DNA from 2 places in the Lysinibacillus sp. NPDC096418 genome. Region 1 is predicted to be linked to the other one. Evidence: predicted binding sites of a transcription regulator. Region 1 holds the regulator's gene; the other holds the start of a gene.

Evidence for each region. Region 1 encodes CtsR, which represses protease genes until heat stress. Its sites were predicted from a motif close to ATGGTCAATAAAGGTCAAACA; they were not measured.
Region 2: the regulator CtsR is predicted to act here: its motif matches at 5,968-5,988, upstream of ACIQZG_RS04915 (ATP-dependent Clp protease ATP-binding subunit).

The regions. Positions count from the first base shown of each region.
Region 1 covers NZ_JBIWEY010000026.1:54,495-65,606, forward strand. The annotation lists gene radA (DNA repair protein RadA) at 1-880, opposite strand, end outside; gene ACIQZG_RS17370 (sigma-70 family RNA polymerase sigma factor) at 995-1,576, shown strand; gene ACIQZG_RS17375 (S26 family signal peptidase) at 1,573-2,694, shown strand; gene ACIQZG_RS17380 (ATP-dependent Clp protease ATP-binding subunit) at 2,735-5,179, opposite strand; gene mcsB (protein-arginine kinase McsB) at 5,169-6,278, opposite strand; gene ACIQZG_RS17390 (UvrB/UvrC motif-containing protein) at 6,275-6,820, opposite strand; gene ACIQZG_RS17395 (CtsR family transcriptional regulator) at 6,834-7,304, opposite strand; gene ACIQZG_RS17400 (magnetosome magnetite crystal formation protein family) at 7,493-7,798, opposite strand; gene ACIQZG_RS17405 (class I SAM-dependent methyltransferase) at 7,925-8,605, shown strand; gene corA (magnesium/cobalt transporter CorA) at 8,616-9,578, shown strand; gene ACIQZG_RS17415 (hypothetical protein) at 9,618-9,827, opposite strand; gene ACIQZG_RS17420 (protoglobin domain-containing protein) at 10,093-11,112, shown strand, end outside.
Region 2 covers NZ_JBIWEY010000003.1:124,792-135,903, reverse strand. The annotation lists gene trpS (tryptophan--tRNA ligase) at 1-506, shown strand, start outside; gene ACIQZG_RS04935 (hypothetical protein) at 517-837, shown strand; gene ACIQZG_RS24565 (YuzI family membrane protein) at 834-1,046, opposite strand; gene fabF (beta-ketoacyl-ACP synthase II) at 1,142-2,383, opposite strand; gene ACIQZG_RS04925 (beta-ketoacyl-ACP synthase III) at 2,415-3,353, opposite strand; gene ACIQZG_RS04920 (YjzD family protein) at 3,564-3,758, shown strand; gene ACIQZG_RS04915 (ATP-dependent Clp protease ATP-binding subunit) at 3,820-5,946, opposite strand; gene ACIQZG_RS04910 (Crp/Fnr family transcriptional regulator) at 6,189-6,866, shown strand; gene ACIQZG_RS04905 (metal-sulfur cluster assembly factor) at 7,275-7,583, opposite strand; gene ACIQZG_RS04900 (prolyl oligopeptidase family serine peptidase) at 7,732-8,496, opposite strand; gene ACIQZG_RS04895 (Cof-type HAD-IIB family hydrolase) at 8,621-9,430, shown strand; gene ACIQZG_RS04890 (DegV family protein) at 9,513-10,370, shown strand; gene ACIQZG_RS04885 (alpha-amylase family glycosyl hydrolase) at 10,461-11,112, opposite strand, start outside.

The DNA.
Region 1 (11,112 bases):
AGCCTGCCGCTCCTTGTGAACGCTCCTGTAAAAATAGCTCAGATGGATTTAATACTTCCTTCAGACCACCTTGTAGCATCTCAAAAATTGCAATTTCATTTGTCGAGCCAAAACGGTTTTTCTGACTACGTAAAATACGATGATTATGATGGCGTTCTCCTTCAAAATATAAAACTGTATCTACCATATGTTCTAAAATTCGCGGGCCAGCAATTTGTCCTTCCTTCGTCACGTGACCAACTAAGAAAATTGCAATCCCTTTTGTTTTAGCAATACGCATAAGTTCTGCTGTACATTCGCGCACTTGTGATACACTGCCCGGCGCACTTGTCACCTCCGGATGGAAAACAGTTTGAATGGAGTCCACAATAACAAACTTTGGTTTTACATCCTCGATTGTTTGATTTAAAAACTCTAAATTCGTTTCTGAATAAATATAAAGTTCTTGCGACATTACTCCTAAACGTTCAGCACGTAGCTTCGTTTGACGGATTGATTCTTCCCCAGAAATATATAACACACGATGTCCTTTATTTGAAAGCAGCGCTGATACTTGTAATAACAAAGTCGATTTCCCGATACCTGGATCTCCACCGATTAACACAAGAGAGCCCGGCACAATACCCCCACCTAACACGCGGTTCAATTCGCCCATCTCTGTTGCAACTCGTGGTTCCTCTGCCGCTTCTATTTGCATAATTGGCAATGCTTTTTGTGTAACAGTTGCTGAATGCTGGAATGCCCCACGTGGTCCTTTCGCTACCATCTCTACTTCTTCCACCATCTTGTTCCACTCACCACAGCCTGGACATCTTCCCATCCATTTAGCTGACTCATAGCCACAGCCTGAGCATACAAACTTCGTTTTTTTCTTCGCCATATGTTCGTCTCCTCGAATATCTGTTCTTATTATTGTACATGAAAAATAAAAATCCACCTACTTATTTCCTCTAAAGCAATCGCATTTAATCCATTGAAAAATTCTAGAATAATTTTGAAACTATTTAACAATTTTTCCGTCTATACAGTACAATTTCATCAACTATTAGAGAAGGAAAGGATTGAATCTGACTTGCATGACTTCGACAAAATAATGGACGAGCATAGCAAACACCTACTTCGCATTGCTTATTTATACGTGAAGAATTGGGATACAGCTGAAGATATCGTCCAAGAAGTTTTCATCAAACACTTTCTGCAAGCACGACAGTTTGAAGGACGTGCATCACTAAAAACATATTTAACTGTTATGACCGCCAATAAATCTAAAGATTACTTACGTTCTTGGCAACATAAAAGAAACATACTGGTTAGTAATCTATTCTCAAGCATCAAAGGAATAGATACTACCTTACAACAACAAGAAGAGCACCTTTCCTTACACAAGGCCATTTTTAAACTACCCATTAAATACCGCGAGCCCTTAATACTTTTCTATTACGACGAACAATCCATTAACGAGATTGCCTCGTTCTTAAAATTAAATGAAAACACGGTCAAAACAAGACTCCGCCGTGCAAAACATCACCTTAAACAATTTATGGAAGAATCTGATTTAGGAGGTACCTACGAATGAATCATCTAAAAGATAAGTTAGATGCCATGATGAACGACACAACAGAGTACGAAAACCGAGTAAAAGTGAAAGTACATAATAAGCTTACTACTAATAAAAAAACAAAAAAAGGATGGCATATGCCAATTATTAGCGTAGCTAGTATAGCCGTTTGTGCTCTATTGCTTTTCACATCTGGTGAAAAACAACAACCAAGTACAACTAATGTAGCGGAGCCCTTAACCTCATCTGTTGTTAATAATATGGATATCTCTACAATTTATAAAAACTATCAGCTTTCAAACATTGATACAAATGTTCTTGCTGAACTACCAGAACTAACACACCTAACATCACTGCAATACGTAGAAGCAGATACATTCACTCTTCCAAATAAGCACAGCACTCATCAATCCGTAATTGAACGAATGCCAGACCTTGATAATCTAGATGCTTTTTACACAAAGGGTTCTATTGTTCGTATCATTGGTGAAAACGTACAACAAGTTAACAACACTTACTACACTTTAGTAGGATTACCTGGAGATACTGTTGAAATTACAGACAACCAAATTTTTATTAACGGCGAACTTTGGCATTCCGATTTACTGACAACCTATAACGAGCAAGGGAATATTTTACGTAATGTTTCAAAACAACTATTAAAGAATTATCAATACTTCATGATTAATCGCTTCCCGACACCAAATACACCACAAATCGCATACATTGCAGATCCACGTTTCATTTTTGGTAAAGTAGTCGGTACAATTCCAAGTGACAGCAATCATTCACTTTATTCGACACCCTCACTTATCACAGAGATGGGTGATCTCTTACAGGTAACGGCAAATACCAATTATGGTCCAGAAGCTTATTTTGACTATTATCTTTTTTCTCTATTAAAAGAGCATACGTCTATCGTAACACGCCTATCCTCAGAGGACGTTCGGAAACAATTATTGCAACATGAGAAATGGTACTTATTTTTCAGTTTCGCCGCATTTCGAACAGTTGAATACGTTTCTCTTACAGAGGCTTATATTGTTTACAAAATACCAGGAACAGTTGAAAAACGTTTTTTAATGACGCAATATCCCGATTCAACTGTATGGCAAGTTGATACTGTTCCACATTAAAAAAGACAGCGAGGCTCAAAGGCCAAGCTGTCTTTTTTAATTATTTTGAAAGCGTTACTTGCTCTTTTTTATTCACAACAAATTCATCATTTATAAAATCAATGACAACATTGTTCCCCTTCTCAACATTACCTTTAAGCAGTTCTTCCGATAGACGGTCTTCTACTTGTTTTTGTAATGCGCGACGGATTGGGCGTGCACCGTATTGCGGATCATAGCCTTCATCTGCGATTTTCTCAAGCGCAGCATCTGTCAATTCTAAAGAAATGTCTTGTTCTTTTAGACGTTTTGTTAAAGCACTCGCCATCATTGCAACGATTTCCTTTAAGTGACCCTTTTCTAACGAATGGAATACAATCATTTCATCGATACGGTTTAAGAATTCTGGGCGGAATGCTTTTTTCAATTCCTCAAGCATTGTACCCTTCATATCTTTATGCTTAGAATCTACGCCACCAATATTGAAGCCCAGGTTTTTTTGGTATTTCAATGCATCCGCACCAACGTTTGAAGTCATAATAACAACCGTATTGCGGAAATCTACTACACGACCTTTAGAGTCTGTTAATCGACCATCTTCAAGTACTTGTAGCAAGATATTGAAAACATCTGGGTGGGCCTTTTCAATTTCATCAAGTAATACAACTGAATATGGCTTACGTCGAACTTTCTCTGTTAGTTGACCACCATCATCAAATCCTACATAACCAGGAGGTGAACCGACTAAACGTGAAGTCGAATGCTTTTCCATGTATTCAGACATATCGACGCGAATCATCGCATCCTCGTCTCCGAACATAACCTCCGCTAATGCACGAGCAAGTTCAGTTTTACCAACACCAGTAGGACCTAAGAATATGAATGAACCGATTGGACGTTTTGGATCTTTTAAGCCCGCTCTTGCACGACGAATTGCACGAGAAATTGCAACTACCGCTTCATCTTGACCTACGACACGTTTGTGTAATTCTTCTTCAAGTTGTAATAACTTTGCTGATTCTTCGTGTGCAATTTTCGATACTGGAATTCCAGTCCACATCGACACTACCGCTGCGACATCATCAACTGTCACTTTAGATTCAGCTTTACCTTGTTCTTCTTTCCACATTTTGCGCGTTGCTTCAATTTCATCTTTTAACTTTTGTTCTGTATCTCTAAGAGAAGCAGCTTTTTCAAATTCCTGACTTGAAACAGATGCATTTTTCTCAGAGCGAATATTCTCTAGTTTATCTTCAAGTGCTTTTAAGTTTGGTGGTGTAGCAAATGAACGTAAGCGTACTTTTGAACCTGCTTCGTCGATTAAATCGATTGCTTTATCCGGCAAGAAGCGGTCTGAAATATAACGATCTCCCATTTTCGCAGCTGCTTCGATAGCTTCATCTGTAATTTTCACACGGTGATGTGCTTCATAGCGATCACGTAAACCATGAATGATTTGAATAGCTTCTTCAACAGTCGGTTCATCGACTTGGATTGGTTGGAAACGGCGCTCTAAAGCCGCATCTTTTTCGATGTATTTTCGATATTCATCCAATGTAGTTGCACCGATACATTGCAGTTCACCACGTGCTAAAGACGGTTTTAAAATATTTGAAGCGTCAATCGCACCTTCTGCACCACCTGCACCAATTAATGTATGCAGCTCATCGATGAATAAAATAACGTTTCCAGCTTGACGAATTTCGTCCATTACTTTTTTCAGACGGTCCTCAAACTCACCACGATATTTCGTACCAGCAACAACCGTCCCCATATCCAGGGTCATCACTCGTTTATCACGTAGGATTTCTGGCACTTCGTTGTTGATGATTTGTTGCGCTAAACCTTCAGCGATAGCTGTTTTACCTACACCAGGTTCACCAATTAATACAGGGTTATTTTTTGTACGACGTGATAGCACTTCGATAACACGTGTAATTTCCTTGCTACGTCCAATAACTGGATCTAGAGTACCTTCGCGTGCAATTTGCGTTAAATCACGTGCTAGACTATCCAGTGTCGGTGTATTGGCAGCTTGAGTAGCCTGTTGCCCACTTTGTGAACTATCGTTATTACCTAGTAGTAATAATACTTGTTGACGCGCTTTATTTAGTCCTACACCTGCATTATTTAATACACGTGCTGCGATGCCCTCACCCTCGCGAATTAACGCTAATAATAAATGTTCTGTACCAATATATGAATGACCTAGTTTACGTGACTCATCTACTGATAGCTCAATTACTTTTTTTGCTCGTGGTGTATAATGAACAATCGGACCAACATCCTCTTTACCTTTACCTACTAATTCTTCAATACCTGCTTCAATCATTTGTGGGCTAATGTCGATAGCTTCTAAAGCTTTCGCTGCAATACCGCCACCTTCACGAATAAGCCCTAATAAAATATGCTCAGTTCCAATTGATTCGTGTTTCCAACGAATAGCTTCTTCTTGCGCAAGTTGTAATACCTTTTGTGCACGTTGTGTAAACCGATTAAACATCATATGAATCCTCTCCCTTTCCCCTTATCATAGACTTACTCAATTTTTCTTCTGATAATGTCTCGCGGAGCATCTTCGCTCGCACTCGATCACGCTCGGTAGGTTGCAATGTTTCACCTGCATAATGTTGTAAAAAACCTGGTTGCATACTAACAATACATTCATTCATTGTAGCCGCTGTTACATGGTTTATTAATTGCAGATCAATGCCTAATCGAACATTAGATAAGCATGTGGCAGCTTCTTCACTCGTCAATATCCGTGCATTTGTTAAAGTCCCTAAGGCACGATAAATACGATCCTCTAATGCAAGCCCTGCCTTATCCATTAGCTTGCTTCTCGCTTGTCGTTCTTTTTGAATAATTTTTTCAGCGACACTTTGAATATCAGCTAATATGTCATCCTCTGTTTTCCCTAGTGTAATCTGATTTGACACTTGGTAAACATTCCCTAAGTTTTCGCTACCTTCACCATAAATTCCTCTAACCGTCATTCCTAATCGCGTCATCGCATTTATGATTTGATTCATTTGACCTGTTAGCGTTAGAGCTGGGAGATGCATCATCACAGACGCCCGCAGCCCCGTTCCTATATTTGTAGGACAGCTTGTTAAATATCCAAAATCATTTCGGAAAGCATATGGCAAAGCAACTTCTAAAGCTCTATCCACTTTATTTGCCTGCTCATATGCCTTTTGCAATTGAAAGCTTGCCGTCATACATTGAATGCGTAAATGATCCTCTTCGTTCACCATTATGCTTATTGATTCATCTGACGATAATAAAACTGATCCTACTACTTCTTTACTTGCTAACTGTGGACTTATCAAATGTTTCTCCACAAGTATTTGGCGTTGTAAATGCGATAAATCCTTGATGGAAAAATAAGAGAAGATTTCCTCCAACTTTGTACTATCTTGAATGGCATGTGTCACAGCTTGCTCGACTTGTAACGCTTCGTCTTCTGAAAATGCTAGAGGAAAACGATAACCATCTAAATTGCGTGCTAGACGAATTCTAGTACTAATGACAATATCTGAATAGCTATCTTCTACATGCATCCAATCAGGTGTTGCACGCTCTAAAAAGCGTTCGATTGTCACGACACATCACCCCCTTCAAGTTGTAGCTGTTTTTCAATTTCCCTTGCTTCATCACGAAGTTTTGCCGCTTCTTCAAATTGTTCTTCATCAACGGCTACTTTCATACGTTTACGAATATCTTCAATTTGTTTTTTTAAGACAAAAATATTACTTCTTGATCCTGGCATTTTGCCAATATGCTGTGCCCCTGCTTGAATACGATTAAAAAGCTTTGGTAAATGCTCTTCAAACGTATCGTAACAATTAGAACATCCAAATTTTCCTTCTTTTAAAAATTGTTTATACGTAAATCCACATTGTGAACATGTCTGTATCTGAGGTTGTGTTTGCTGCTTTTCGTCTACTTTTTGCTGCCATGTCGGAGAGCCGAACCAATTGGATAATAATTGCTGAATCGATACTGGTTCTTGCTTAAACTCTGCATGAAATGGATGAAATTGCGATGCGCAGACGTCACAATAATGATGCTCAACTTTTTGACCATTCTGAACTTGTGTTACGGTTACAGTAGCATTTCGCTGCTTGCAATGTTCGCAAATCATCTCCATCACCTCTTTACTTTTGCTTCTCGTATTTAATCGTCGTCAACATCGCACGCATAATTTTTGCACGTATGATATCTCTTAACGGTAATTGTAAGTCCAACGTCGAACGATCTACCGCCGCTAATATTAATTTCGCCTCTCGCTTTGAAATTACCTGCTCGTCAATTAAGCGATAAACTAAATCTTCAGCCTTCGTTTGCGATGTACCGCCTTCAATTTGATATAGCACTTCATCAATCAAATCAATTTGTGAGTTTGCACGGACACGTAAAATTCGAATGTATCCTCCACCGCCACGCTTACTTTCCACTAAATAACCACGCTCGGCTGTAAATCGTGTATTAATAACATAGTTTATTTGTGAAGGCACACATTGGAACTTTTCAGCTATTTCACTGCGCTTTATTTCAATATGCCCTTCTCCGCCTAATTCGAGTACTTGTTTTAAATAACCTTCTATGATGTCTGAGATATTACGCATTTTAAGAATCCACCTCGTTCACGTCATTGACTTTGACTATCTTTGACTATATTATACAAAACGCTAGAAAATAAATGCAATTGATACGCATATAGAAATGTTGAAAAGCTTATTTACTTACTTTACCCTCTTTAACAATAAAAAAAACGCAAGTATATGCTCTTAGCATATACTTGCGCCTATACATATTATACCCATCGACCAACAATTGGATAACGCCATGGTTCGTCAGATAAGGCCTTCACAATTCCGATGATTGGTACGATAAAAGTCATAAGCCCGAAAATCAGTAAGAATGGTAAACCAATTAAAATGAAGCTTAAAATTCCTGCAATCGCAATTAATACCCACATTACGATTTGGAATAACAAGGCTTGCACAGAAAAACTTTTTACTTCTTCATCATGACTAATAATAAAAAATAAAATAGGTATTAGAAATGGTGCAAAAAATGCACTAGCATGTATGATAACTTTAGACCATTTTGTTTCCAATTAAATCAACCGTCCCTTTTTATAAATTGTTTTTATTTATACTAATGTTTACGGTACTATACTCAAAAAAGTTTCGAATTTATCCGGTTTTTATCAAAAAAATTATGGAAAGGCTTGTGATAGATGATGAAATTCAACACTGAACTAGCGACAGAATACGAAAAAGGGATTCGTCGTACCTTACCAAGTTATGATGCAATGCTGCGCTTAACACAAACTTTTTTCCAATCAGCCCTTCCCGATGAAGCAAAATTTATAGTAGTGGGTGCAGGCAGTGGTAATGAAATTTCACTACTAGCCGAACAAAAACCACTTTGGTCTTTTGTTGGGATAGACCCAGCTGAAGCAATGCTACACTTTGCAATGGAACGTTTAAAACCTTTACCAAACAACATTACGTTACTACACGGAACTTTGCTTGAAACAGAGTTACCGGTCACTCAATTTGATGCTGCGAGCTGTATACTCGTCCTTCACTTTATCGAAACCTATGACGAAAAGCTTGCCACATTAAAAACGATTGCTCAAAATTTAAACCCAGGCGCACCTTTTGTACTCGTATCTAAATACGGACAGCTAGGTTCTGCTGAAACAGAACTACAATTTGATTTATGGCGAGCTTATTGGCTACAACATACAAAACTAACTTCAGCACAAGTAAGCGACATGGAACAGTCCATTCGTGCGCTTTCCTTTATGCGTGAAGAGGATATTCTAACTTTGCTAAAGGAAGCAGGATTTACGAGTCCATCAAGATTTTTTGCAACAACATTATTCGGAGGTTGGATTTGCCATAAACAAAATTGAGGTGAGCTGAATGTTACATACGATAGGCATCACGAAAAACCAGCAACTCGTAAAAGGATTCTCCCTTGAAAATATTAAAGATCATCAATTTGAATGGTACTGGGTTGATTTTAATTATCCCACAGTTGAGGAGGAATTATTACTCGATACATTTTTCCACTTTCACCCACTGGCTATTGAGGACTGTTTAATGCGCCTACAACGACCGAAGCTAGATTTTTATGATGATTACTATTTCTTTGTCATCCATAAATTAAATGAAGATACGCTCGAAGCTGAAGAAGTAAATATTTTCGTATCTGATAAATTTATTGTGACATTCCATAAAAACGAAGCTTCTGAAATAAAAAAGGTACAAAAGTTTTTAGAAAGTCAACCGAAGTATTGGGAACGAGGTACCGTTTACCTCACGTATCAAATTATCGATAAAATTGTCGACAGCTACTTCCCGCTCGTCTATAAAATTGAAGATCATTTGAATGTACTCGAGGATGCACTGACGTATCAAAGTAGTGTCAACGCAATGCAGGATGTATTCGATTTCCGCAGTGATCTATTACATTTAAGGCGCACAATCTTACCGATGCGAGATTTGTTGTATCGCGTACTCAGCTCTTATCGCTTTTCACTAAAAAAACCTGAACGTGCGTACTTTGGAGATATTCACGATCATTTAGTGAAGCTGACAGAAATGGTCGAATCAAACCGCGAACTTACGGCCGACATGCGTGATAGTTATATGGCAATGAGTTCTAGCCGTATGAACGGCATTATGATGACTTTAACGATTGTCTCGACAATTTTCATACCCCTGACATTTATCGCAGGTGTCTACGGTATGAACTTTGATAATATGCCCGAATTGCATGGCAAATACAGCTACTTTATCGTATTAGGCGTTATGATTCTTATAGGTGTATTCATGCTTTCGTTCTTTAAATACAAGGGCTGGTTCAAATTGTTTAAACCATAATTAAAAGCAGCCACATTTTTGTGACTGCTTTTTCACATTTTAACGGGGCCAATGGTCGTCCACTTTATTTTCACCTTGTTGTGGAAATAAAAAGTATGCCAACACACCTGATAGTAACGTTGCCCCAATTGTAATTAATATTCGATCTAAGCTTGGCACTTCGGCATAATATTTATCTATCATAAACATAGCTGAAACAGCGACGATCACCATGACAGGAATCACAAATTTAAAGCGCTTCTTTTCCATAGGACATCTCCTCTCTTAACACTTTAACAGGTTATACTGAATTCTATTATTTATTATAACACCCAAAATATACAATCGTTTGTTTATGAAAATAGTTTTATCTCTCTATAAAAATATAGGAATTTGTTAAATTATTAACCAAAAACAATTCAAAAGATAGTAGAATAGATTAAATGACAGATATTTCGACAGATTCAAAAATTGCAATATAAACTATTAAATCTATATACACTTACTCAGATTCAAACAGAATGGAGCAAACAGAATGGGTTGGTTTACAAAGCAGAACAATAGTAATTTCTCAATTACATTAACACCCGAGTCATACAAACATAAAGTGCAATTAGATGTTTCAAGTTATCCTAAATTACAAATGCAATTACAATTGTTAAATTTAACGACAGAAGACTTAGCAATCATTAAACAACTTCAGCCTTTGGCAAAAGATTTAATTCCAGAAATGGTTAATCAGTTTTATAGCGCTATAAGTCTAAGCCCAGGCCTACTAGATATTATTCATAGAACATCACAAATCGATCGTTTAAAAATTACTTTACATAAACATCTAAGTGATATTTTTGAAAGTCAAATTAATAAGGACTATATTCAAGAACGTCAAGCAATTGCTGAAACACATGTCCGAATAGGGTTGCAGTCAAAATGGTATATTGCATCGTTCCAGTCATTAATGTCGACGTTTTCTAACTTTGCGAATTCATTAGATATTTCTAAAGAAGATGCCCTTTATGCAATTAATTCTTTTTCAAAAATTATTAACTTCGAGCAGCAACTCGTTATCGAAGCTTACGAAAAGGAAGAAGAACGTATACGCACAGTAGCTGACAATACTAAATTTGCCCTTGTAACAACGATTCAAAGTACTGCCCAAGAGCTAAATGCGATTAGTGAAGAAACATCTTCATCACTACAAGTAATCTCTGCTCAAACAGATGATATTGCTACGGCGACACAACAAGGCTTAAACTTCGTTGCTGATACACAAGAAAAGTCTAAAAGAGGTCAAAATCATCTACAAGAACAAAATGAACTAATGCGCATTATTTTACAAAGTGTAAATGGTCTTGAAGTAACAATGAATCAATTGCGTTCTTCTTCGCAAAAAATTTCCGAAATCGTCGGACTTGTCACTAGTATTGCCGACCAAACAAACTTATTAGCATTGAATGCATCCATTGAAGCTGCACGAGCTGGTGAACATGGGAAAGGTTTCGCTGTCGTAGCAGAGGAAGTTCGTAAATTAGCAGAGGAAACTAAAAATGCGGTA
Region 2 (11,112 bases), on a different contig from region 1:
ATAAGCGTTACGGTGAAGTTTTAACAATTCCGGAAATCCAATTACCAAAAGCTGGCGCTCGTATTAAATCCTTACAAGAACCAACGAAAAAAATGAGCAAATCAGACCCAAATACCAAAGCAACTATAAAGCTTTTGGATACGGCAAAAGATATCGAGAAAAAAATCAAATCTGCTGTGACTGACTCTGATGGTTTTGTGGCATTTGATGTTGAAAATAAACCTGGTGTTTCTAATTTGTTGTCTATTGAATCAGCTATTTCAGGTATTTCTATTGAAGATCTAGTGAAAAAATATGAAGGTATCGGTTATGGTGGTTTCAAACAAGGCGTAGCAACAGCTGTCATCGATCACCTAGCACCTATTCAAGAGAAATTCTATAACCTGATTGAATCATCAGAACTAGATGTTATTTTAGATGAGGGTGCAGAAAAAGCAAATGCTATCGCAAGTGCTACACTAAAACATATGGAAGCAGCAATGGGCTTAGGCCGTACACGTCGCTAAGGGGAAATTTATGCACTGCGAACATTGTAACAAACCTCTCAAAGAGCTTATTATAGAATGCGATTTTGGTGCTGATCCCATTTGGTGTGGTCACTGCCTCGCAAATTTAGAATTAGACGAGATGCCACTAAGTGAAGTCTTACTAACTGAATTGACAACATGGATGTGTGCCTTTGGTGAATGGATTGATATCGAAAATGATTCTTTCATTGAGGGGACCGAACACCTAGCAGAAGCACATGACAAACAAGGGGTACTGCTTGCCCAAAAAGTTGCCGATGAATTGGGCACAGGTGTTACGATAAAATTCAGTCCTTATCTTACAAATTAGGATGTACGGTCAAAGCAAAAATCAAGCATCACACTGCACAAAATTATACATGCGCCGATCGCTAAATAAAATTCAGTTGTGTGTAGCATGAATTTGAAAACTACCGTCCAAGAATATCCAAGTGTCCGATAATTTAAATATAATATCAGATTGCCTATCGATAGAATTAACAAGCCATAACTAAGTAAAAACATAAATACTCGGAACAAATATGCGCATCCTTTCTATTTCTTCTTACTTATCATCTATTCGAAAAGACAATAAAAAATACGTCAGCCATGAAAATTATGGCTGACGTTTTCTATTAATCTACATATTTTTTAAATAATAAACTTGCATTATGTCCGCCAAAACCTAGCGAATTACTCATTGCATATTCAATGTTTGCTTCGCGTGCCTCATTCGGCACGTAATCTAAATCACAATCAGGGTCTGGTTCTGTTAGGTTCATTGTCGGTGGTAAAATACCTTCTTTTAAAGCTAATGCTGTAAAGATTGCTTCTACACCACCAGCTGCACCTAGTAAATGACCTGTCATAGATTTAGTCGAGCTCATTGCTAGTTTATATGCATGCTCACCAAACGTTGTTTTTACTGCTTGTGTTTCGAATAGATCATTATATGGTGTACTTGTACCGTGTGCGTTAATGTAGTCAACTTGTGATGGGTCTACACCACCATCTGTTAATGCTTGCTTCATCGCACGTGCTGCTCCTTCGCCTTCTGGTGCTGGAGCTGTAATATGATGTGCATCGCCTGTTGAACCATATCCAAGGACCTCAGCATAAATTTTTGCACCACGTGCTTTGGCATGTTCATATTCTTCTAAAATCACGATACCTGCACCTTCGCCGATGATAAAGCCGTCACGGTTTTTATCGAATGGTCGTGAAGCAGTAGTCGGATCTGTATTTAAAGATAATGCAGTATTTGCACAGAAGCCTGCCACTGCCATTGTTACGATTGGAGACTCTGCACCCCCAGAAATCATAACATCTGCATCTCCTCGTTCAATAACTTTAAACGCATCACCTATAGAATTCGTGCCAGATGCACATGCCGTTACAGAACAAGAATTAATGCCCTTTGCGCCAAAATGAATCGACACTTGACCCGATGCCATATCTGGAATCATCATTGGTACAAAGAACGGACTCACACGTCTTGCACCGCGCTCTTGGAACGTTAAAAATTGTTGCTCGTATGTTTCCATACCACCAATGCCTGAACCAATCCATACGCCTGCGCGTGGAGCCAAATTTTCATCAATTGTAAGTTTAGCATCTTCCATCGCCATAATTGACGCAGCAAGTGCATAATGCGTGAAGCGGTCCATTTTACGTGCTTCTTTACGTTCAATATACTTTTCGATATCGAAATCTTTTACTTCTGCAGCAATTTTGGCAGCAAATAGATCTTTGTTTAATCGTGTTAGCTCACCTACACCAGACTTGCCTGCTTTTACATTTTCCCATGTTTCCTCGATGCTATTCCCAAGTGGTGTTACTGCGCCAATACCTGTTATCACTACACGTCTTTTACTCATTGTCTTACTCCCCTCATTCAATTCATCGTTTTTATTTTCCCCATCTCATCGTAAGAGCGCCCCATGTCAAACCGCCACCAAATCCGATAAGCACTAAAAGATCATCATCTTTTATTTTTCCTGCTTCTAACTCCTCTACTAATGAAATACCAACAGAGGCAGCCGACGTATTACCGTATTTATGAATCGTCTTCGACATTTTTTCAGGCGGTAACTCTAACCGTTCGCGCGCTGATTCCATAATGCGAATATTCGCTTGATGCGGTACCAAAAGATCAACATCTTCTTTTGATAATCCAGCCATGTCTAGTACACTTACAGCGGACTCGCCCATTTGGCGAACAGCAAACTTAAACACTTCACGACCATTCATCGCAATTGTCTGTTGCTGTGTTAAGTATAAATGTTTTCCACCCGATCCGTCCGAACCAAGTTCAAAGGATAGAATCCCTCTACCTTCAGACACTTGCCCCATAACTGCTGCACTTGCCCCATCACCGAATATTACAGCCGTATTTCGATCTTCCCAGTCGATTACTTTCGACAGTTTTTCAGCACCTACTACTAAGACATATTTATAGGCGTTTGATTCTATGAATTGTTTAGCTGTCACCAAGCCATATATAAATCCTGCACACGCTGCACCAAGATCCATCGCAGCTGCATTTACTGCACCGATTTGGTCTTGCACCATACATGCCACACTGGGAAACGCTTGGTCTTGTGTCACTGTTGCAACTAGCACTAAACCAATTTCCTCAGGAGCAATCCCTGCTTTATTTAATGCATCTTTTGCAGCGGCTACTGCTAGATCTGAAGTCTCTTGTGTGTCTGCAGCAAATCTACGTTCTTCAATACCTGTCCGAGTACGAATCCACTCATCTGACGTATCCATAATTTTTTCTAAATCAAAATTCGTCATTACTTTTTCAGGAACGTATCTTCCTAACCCTATAATACCTGCGTTCATACAGCAACCCCTCTGCTTTCTTACTATCAATTATTAGTAACTGGTCATAATTATAACTCATAATTTTTCTGAAAACAATAGGTTGAATCGCGTGACAATTTCGCCATGTTTATTAAAAAGATTCTTTTTTTTTCGATATATGTTATGATATGATAATGTATATGTAGTAAAACTTTATGATTTTCAAAAAGTTCGGTAGAGGTGAATTTAATGCAATATATCGCAACATTCGTATGGTCATTCCTACTTGTTTCAATGTTAAACTACGTAGTAAGTTCTGTACTTGGCGCACCATTTGACTTCCAAGTTGGCGCTATTGTCTCAGTTGTGTTCTCAGTACTAATTTTTGTAATTGGCGCTATCATTCCAAACGAACCAACTCCAGAAGCAGCAGACCATCATTAATAACAAAAAAGAGACGTCTCAACATTGAGATGTCTCTTTTTTTCGTGGCATCATCCACAATTTATTTTTCTACAACACATTGTCCATCACGTATCGCAATGTGAAGTACCTCACCCGGTAAAACTTCACCGCGTAGTAATTCTTTCGCAACCGCAGTCTCAATATAACGTTGAACGAAACGTTTTAATGGACGTGCACCGAATTGTGGATCTGCCCCTTGTTCTACTACCCACTGAATCACTTCTTCATCGACTTGTAATGTAATTTCCTGTTCTGCCACACGCTTCATAAGTTGCTCAACATATTTCCAAGCAATCGCTGTAAAGTGTTCATCAGACAATGCATGGAAAAGTATAATATCATCCATACGGTTCAACAATTCTGGTTTAAAATGTTGTCGTAATGCTGCCATCACAAGATTTTCTACTACATCATCATCTTTTTTCGCTTCCATCAAATAACTAGAGCCAATATTAGACGTTAAAATGACGACTGTATTCGTGAAATTCACCATTCTCCCTTGGCTATCTGTAATTCTTCCATCATCTAAAATTTGCAGTAAAATATTCGCTACATCAGGATGTGCTTTTTCGATTTCATCGAGTAACACCACAGAATAAGGGTTACGACGAACAGTTTCTGTTAATTGGCCACCTTCTTCATAGCCAACATACCCTGGAGGCGCACCGACCAATCTAGAAACACTATGTTTTTCCATATACTCACTCATATCAATACGGATAAAGTGATCTTCCGAATCAAAGAGTTGTGCTGCAAGTGCTTTTGCCAGCTCTGTCTTACCGACACCCGTTGGACCTAAGAATAAGAAGCTACCAATTGGACGATGTGGGTCTTTAATACCTGCACGAGCACGCCATACCGCTTCTGTTACCAATTGAACGGCATTATCTTGCCCAACTACTCGCTCATGTAATGTTTCTTTTAAACGTAATAATTTTTCACGTTCACCTTCCACTAATTTTGTTACCGGAATACCTGTCCAACGGGAAACTATAGATGCTATTTCATCAGCTGTTACTTCTTCACGTAAAATACGAGTATCTGTACCGTTTTCTAAATGCTGTTCCATATCTTGTAGTTCTTTTTCAAGTGTTGGAATTTTCCCATGACGTAATTCAGCAGCTTTGTTTAAATCATATTTACTTTCTGCTTCATCTAGGTCACGACGATATTTATCAAGCGTTTCCCGTTTTTTCTGGATACCATGAAGTGCTTCTTTTTCAGCTTCCCATTGTTTACGCATTCCCTCTGAAGATTCCTTCAACTTTGTAAGTTCTTCTCGAAGCTGTTCTAAACGTTTTTTACTTGCATCATCTTTTTCTTTGCGGAGTGCTTGCTCTTCGATTTCTAATTGCATAATTCGGCGTGTCACCGCATCCAGTTCTTGAGGCATTGAGTCGATTTCTGTACGAATCATTGCACATGCTTCATCAATTAAATCAATTGCTTTGTCTGGTAAAAAACGCTCTGTAATATATCGATTTGAAAGTTCTGCAGCTGCCACAATAGCACGGTCATGAATACGTACAGCATGATGTAGTTCAAAACGCTCTTTTAAACCACGTAAAATCGACACTGTATCTTCAATAGATGGTTCACGTACTAAAACTTGTTGGAAACGACGTTCTAATGCAGGGTCTTTTTCAATATACATACGATATTCATCTAATGTTGTTGCTCCAATACAATGCAGTTCACCACGGGCAAGCATTGGTTTTAACATATTGCCAGCATCCATCGCGCCATCTGTTTTACCTGCACCTACAATTGTATGAATCTCATCAATGAATAAAATAATGCGCCCTTCCGCTTCCTTCACTTCTTTAAGAACACCTTTTAATCGTTCTTCGAATTGACCACGATAGCTTGCACCAGCAATTAATGCACTCATATCTAGTTCATACAAAATGCTATCTTTTAATCCTTCTGGCACATCACCTTTGACAATACGTTGTGCTAAACCTTCTACAATTGCAGTTTTACCAACGCCAGGTTCTCCGATTAAAACTGGATTGTTTTTAGTTTTACGCGTCAAAATTCGAATAACATTTCGAATTTCTTCATCACGACCAATAACAGGATCCATTTTCCCATTTTTGACTTCTTCTATTAAATTACGACCAAATTGCTCTAATGGTTTTTTATCATCAGTTTGTTGAAATTGCATTGTCAACATCTCCTTTTTAAATGTTTGACCTTTTTTGACTAACTTTATTTTACATCAAACGACAAGGTCATGCAAAAAATAAGCTCTAAAAAAACAACACTTATAATTGGAAGATTATGTTATAATGATGTTATATTTCGCTGTTTTAATATATGGAAAAGATTAATCAGCATCCTTTTGTAATATAATCGCAACTTATAAAAAGAAAGAGATGTGATTGTTATATGATCATAATAGATAACATGCAAGACAATATTCATGCACTTTTTAAAAATCATGGGATTTTTATAAAGGTGGATAAGGATAGTAAAATTTTTTTAGAAGGTGAACGTGCAGAAGCACTTTTTTATATTGAGTCTGGTGCTATCCAAATTAGCCAAGAAACTGAAAGTGGTAAAGAATTAACGATGCGTATATGTGGACCTAATAGCATTGTTGGTGAAGGTACACTGTTTTGTCAGCTTACCTATAATTCCATGACCGCGAAAGTATTAGAGCCTTCCACCTTATATGTGCTTAGTCAAAAATCGATGGAGCATTTATTGACGGAGCAACCGTTGATGATGGTGGAATATTTAAAATGGCTTCAAATTGAAAATTATAAGCATCAAAGTCGATTACGGGATTTAATACTGAATGGAAAAAAAGGTGCTCTATTTTCAACACTAATTCGCCTTACCAACACTTATGGAAAACCCTTAGATGACGGTGCGATCGTTATTAATTTTCCATTAACAAATTTAGAAATAGCTAATCTCTGCGGAACTAGTCGAGAAATGATAAATCGTATGTTGAATGATTTAAAAAAGCATCATATCTTAACATTTGATAAAGGGTACATTACTATCCATAATTTAAAATTTTTAAAAGATGAAATTGCCTGCGAAAATTGCCCTTTGCAAATTTGCCGAATAGATTAATCCGCTACAAAAAGTGTTTATTATTTAGTCAACCTTTTCTGGTTAGTAGAATTAGATAAAATACTTTCAATGAGCACAAATAATTACTAATATTTCCACACTGCTAACTAAAGCTTATAGCGTTGACGTGAGACTCCAGCAGAAACATTATTTGCGACGAAAGCATGAGTGAGACGTAGCGGCAGGAGCACGCACGAGACGTAATTCACAACAAACCACGCGTAGCGAGATTTCCTACGGAAAGCTCTTACGCTTCAATAAAATGGGAATAATTTCTTTTGAAATTTATTCATTGTTAGTAAAATAGATTAATCACCACATCTGATGTGCTATACGAAAAACCCTGTCTGCAAATTACTGCAAACAGGGTTACTTTATGTTTATAAAAATTTTATTTCGCTTTAACTATTAACGTACACCTAAAGCAATTTTTGCGTAGCGTGACATTTTGTCTTTTGTCCATGGTGGGTTCCACACGATGTTGACGTTTGTACTCTTCACCTCTGGCAATTCACTAAGCGCTGTATTAACTTGATCTACGATAACTGGTCCCATTGGACAACCCATAGATGTTAACGTCATATTAACAGTCGCTACACCCTCGTCATCTAATTCTACATCATATACTAAACCTAAGTTGACAATGTCAATGCCTAGCTCAGGGTCAATTACATTTTCTAAAGCACCTAACATACTATCTTTCATATCTTGATCCATTTTATTTCTCCTTTCTACACAATAATTCGCCTTGGCGCATTTGTGTCTAAAAAACACCTATGACACTCGCCGGAGCTTTAATTATATTCACCGGATGTTTGAACATCCGGTGAATATAATTTAAACTCATCATAGCAGATGATACTTATTATGCCAAATGCTGTGCAAGCCAATCAGTTGCTGCTAGCAAGCCATCCCGTGTAATAGCATGCCCCGCTTGATTGTCTACCAAAAAATTTAATTTTTCTGGGTTTCCATCATAATATGCACGTAATTTTAAATAGAATGTATAAGTATCTTTAAATGGCACCGTTGAATCTTTTTTTCCGTGCCAGAAAAACACTGGACGTCCTGCGAATTTCTCAGGCGTTAAAGTTACATCATAGCTTGCCAACAATTCATTGCTTTTAGCAATTTCCGCTTCCGACATTGGCCAGCTAAGTCCATTTGTAGCCAATTGCTCTAATTGATGTTTTCCTAACTCTACAAAACCAGGCGCACCCATGCAAATAGCTGCCGTAGTGATCCATTCGTAACGCTTTAAGCAACCTGATGTCGTAATAGCTCCCATTGAAGAACCTGCAACACCAATTTTATTACTTTCTAATAAACGATTAACCTTTAAATAATTAAATAATTGTTCTACTTCATGAATAGAATTTAAAACAATCTCCCAAAATCGCAGATTCATCTGCATTTCAGTTAAGCCTTCACTTCGATCCCCGTGTAATTTTGCATCTGGTAATAGGACACGTACCCCTTTGTTTACCAACTGATAAGCATAATGTAGATTATGTTCTTTCGCACTCATAAAACCATGTAGGAAGATTACTACTGGTGTTTGTTCATTCATTTCGTTCGTATGTATGTGTAATAAAGGAATACCTTCCCACGTCTCATTTGTTACAATCATTTTTTTCACTCCCAACTTTGCTTACACTATTATGTTAGCAAACTTTTTTCTACGTGACAAAGTTTTGACGAATCGGGGGACTAAAGGATACTATTCATACATAGAAGAAAGGGGCAACAAGATTATGAAACCACATTTAATTGTCTTGGATTTAGATGGTACGTTACTAACGGACCAACAACAAATTTCAGCAAAAACAAAACGTGCATTATTACAGGCAAAAGCCCAAGGACATCAAGTAATGATTGCTACAGGGCGTCCGTATCGTGCAAGTGACATTTACTATCACGAACTCGGCCTGACAACACCCATTGTGAATTTTAACGGAGCATACATTCATCATCCAAAAAATAAAGCATGGCAAACCATGCATACACCGATTGATTTGAACGTTGTGCATAACGTCGTTGAATCTGTGAATGCCTATGAATATGAAAATATTATTGCAGAGGTGAAAGATGATATTTATATCCACACAGAAGATGATCGAATATTAAATATTTTCAATATGGGGAATCCAAAAATTACGTTGGGCGACTTAGCTATGAATCTACAAGTGAATCCAACAAGTCTACTAATTCAAGCCAATGAAGAAAACTCGATGATTATTCGCGACCATTTACAAGATGTACATGCTGAGGTAATCGAGCACCGCCGTTGGGGAGCACCATTGCATATTATTGAAATTGTACGCCGTGGCTTAAATAAAGCTGTTGGTATCTCTCATGTTGCAAAAGATTTAGGGATACCACGTGAGCGTATTATTGCCTTTGGTGATGAAGACAATGATCTTGAAATGATAGACTATGCCGGTATCGGCGTTGCCATGGGTAATGGTATATCATCATTAAAAAACATTGCCAATGAGATTACAGCGACAAATAATGAGGACGGTATTGCTAAAATACTCATTGATCGCTTGAAATTAACATAAGTAATACTAAGGACAATTGACATTCCTTTGTAGCTTCGTTTAAATTCTGAAATAGAAGCATTATATGTAGGAGGATGATTATATGAAAATTTTCACTGATAGTGGATGCGATTTACCTAAAGCTTACTATGAAGATCACGATGTAGTGTTATTACCATTACGTGTTCAGTTAAACGGTAACGAATATGATGATGTCATCTCAATTGACTCAAAAGAAATTTATGATGCCATTCGAAAAGGTGCGCATCCCAAAACATCTCAAGTGTCACCAGAAATTTTTCTATCCCATTTCGAACGATTAGCTAAAAACGGTGAAGAAGGTATATATATTGCCTTTTCATCAGAACTTTCCGGTACATATGGTACTGCAGTAATGATTCGCAACCAAGTACTAGAACAATATCCATCACTCAAACTAGCGATCATTGATTCAAAATGCGCCTCACTAGGGCATGGCTTACTCATTGAAGAAGCTGTTCAACTACGCGATGCCGGTTGTTCTGTTGATGAAATTGAGGAAAAAATCAAAGTTCTTGCACCACAAATCGAACATTTATTTACTGTAGAAGACCTAGACTACCTAGCAAAAGGCGGACGCGTATCCAAAGCTAGCGCATTTTTAGGTGGTTTATTAAGCATTAAACCTATTTTAAATGTTGAAGATGGAAAGCTTGTGCCCATCGAAAAAATACGTAGCCGTAAAAAAGCAATTGCACGTATGCTTGACTTAATGGAAAAACGTGGAGGGGATTTTTCTAATAAAATTGTTGGTATTAGTCATAGTGATGATCCTATCTTCGCCAACGAAGTAAAGGTATCGATACAAGAAAAATTTGCACCAAAAGCAATCCAAACAACTATGATCGGAGCTGTAATCGGCTCACATGTCGGTCCTGGTACGATCGCCATATTCTTCACAAACAAAGATTATCAGTCATAAAAAAAGCCCTTAAGTTTACGAATATGTAGGGGCTGTCACATAGAAAGGAGATGGCTCAAAAAACATTTGAACCATCTCCTTTTTTATAGATTATTGTGCTGTATCTTGCTCTTGTCGACGCTTCTTCCCACGTTTTATAATAACAATTACAAAGCCGATAAATAATACATAAACTAAGCCAAGTGCCACCATATACGGAATATTTAAGCCTTCATCATCTTTTACTTGATAAATTTCAACCATTTCACGGTCTAATATAATCGGATAGACATCCTTTTCATTCAAGCGGACCTTTTCTTCATTTAAAATACCGTTCAACGCTTTTTTGTCACCTAGTTGTTCAGGTGTTAAATCGACGCGCTTTGTTTTACTTGTATTATTCACCATGATGACCCATTTCTCTTCATCTGATGTACGAGTAAATACAAGTAAGCCGTTGTCATTCGTAATCAATTCAAACTCACCATTACGAAGCGTTGCTGATTTATTACGTAGCGTTTGCAAGTTTTCAATATAGTCGATTAACTCTTCATCGATTTTAAAATTATAAAATTGATGCGTATCAGGAGCTTTGTCACCATTCATCGCAATTTCTGTTCCGTACTGCACAACGGGTACCCCTGGTAACATAAATAATGTACCCATTGCCATTTTTAAGCGCGTTGGTGGAAACATATTTTCATTTGCAGAGTCAAACGTAAAACGATGTGTGCTAAGCGTATCTACCATAATTTGCATTGGT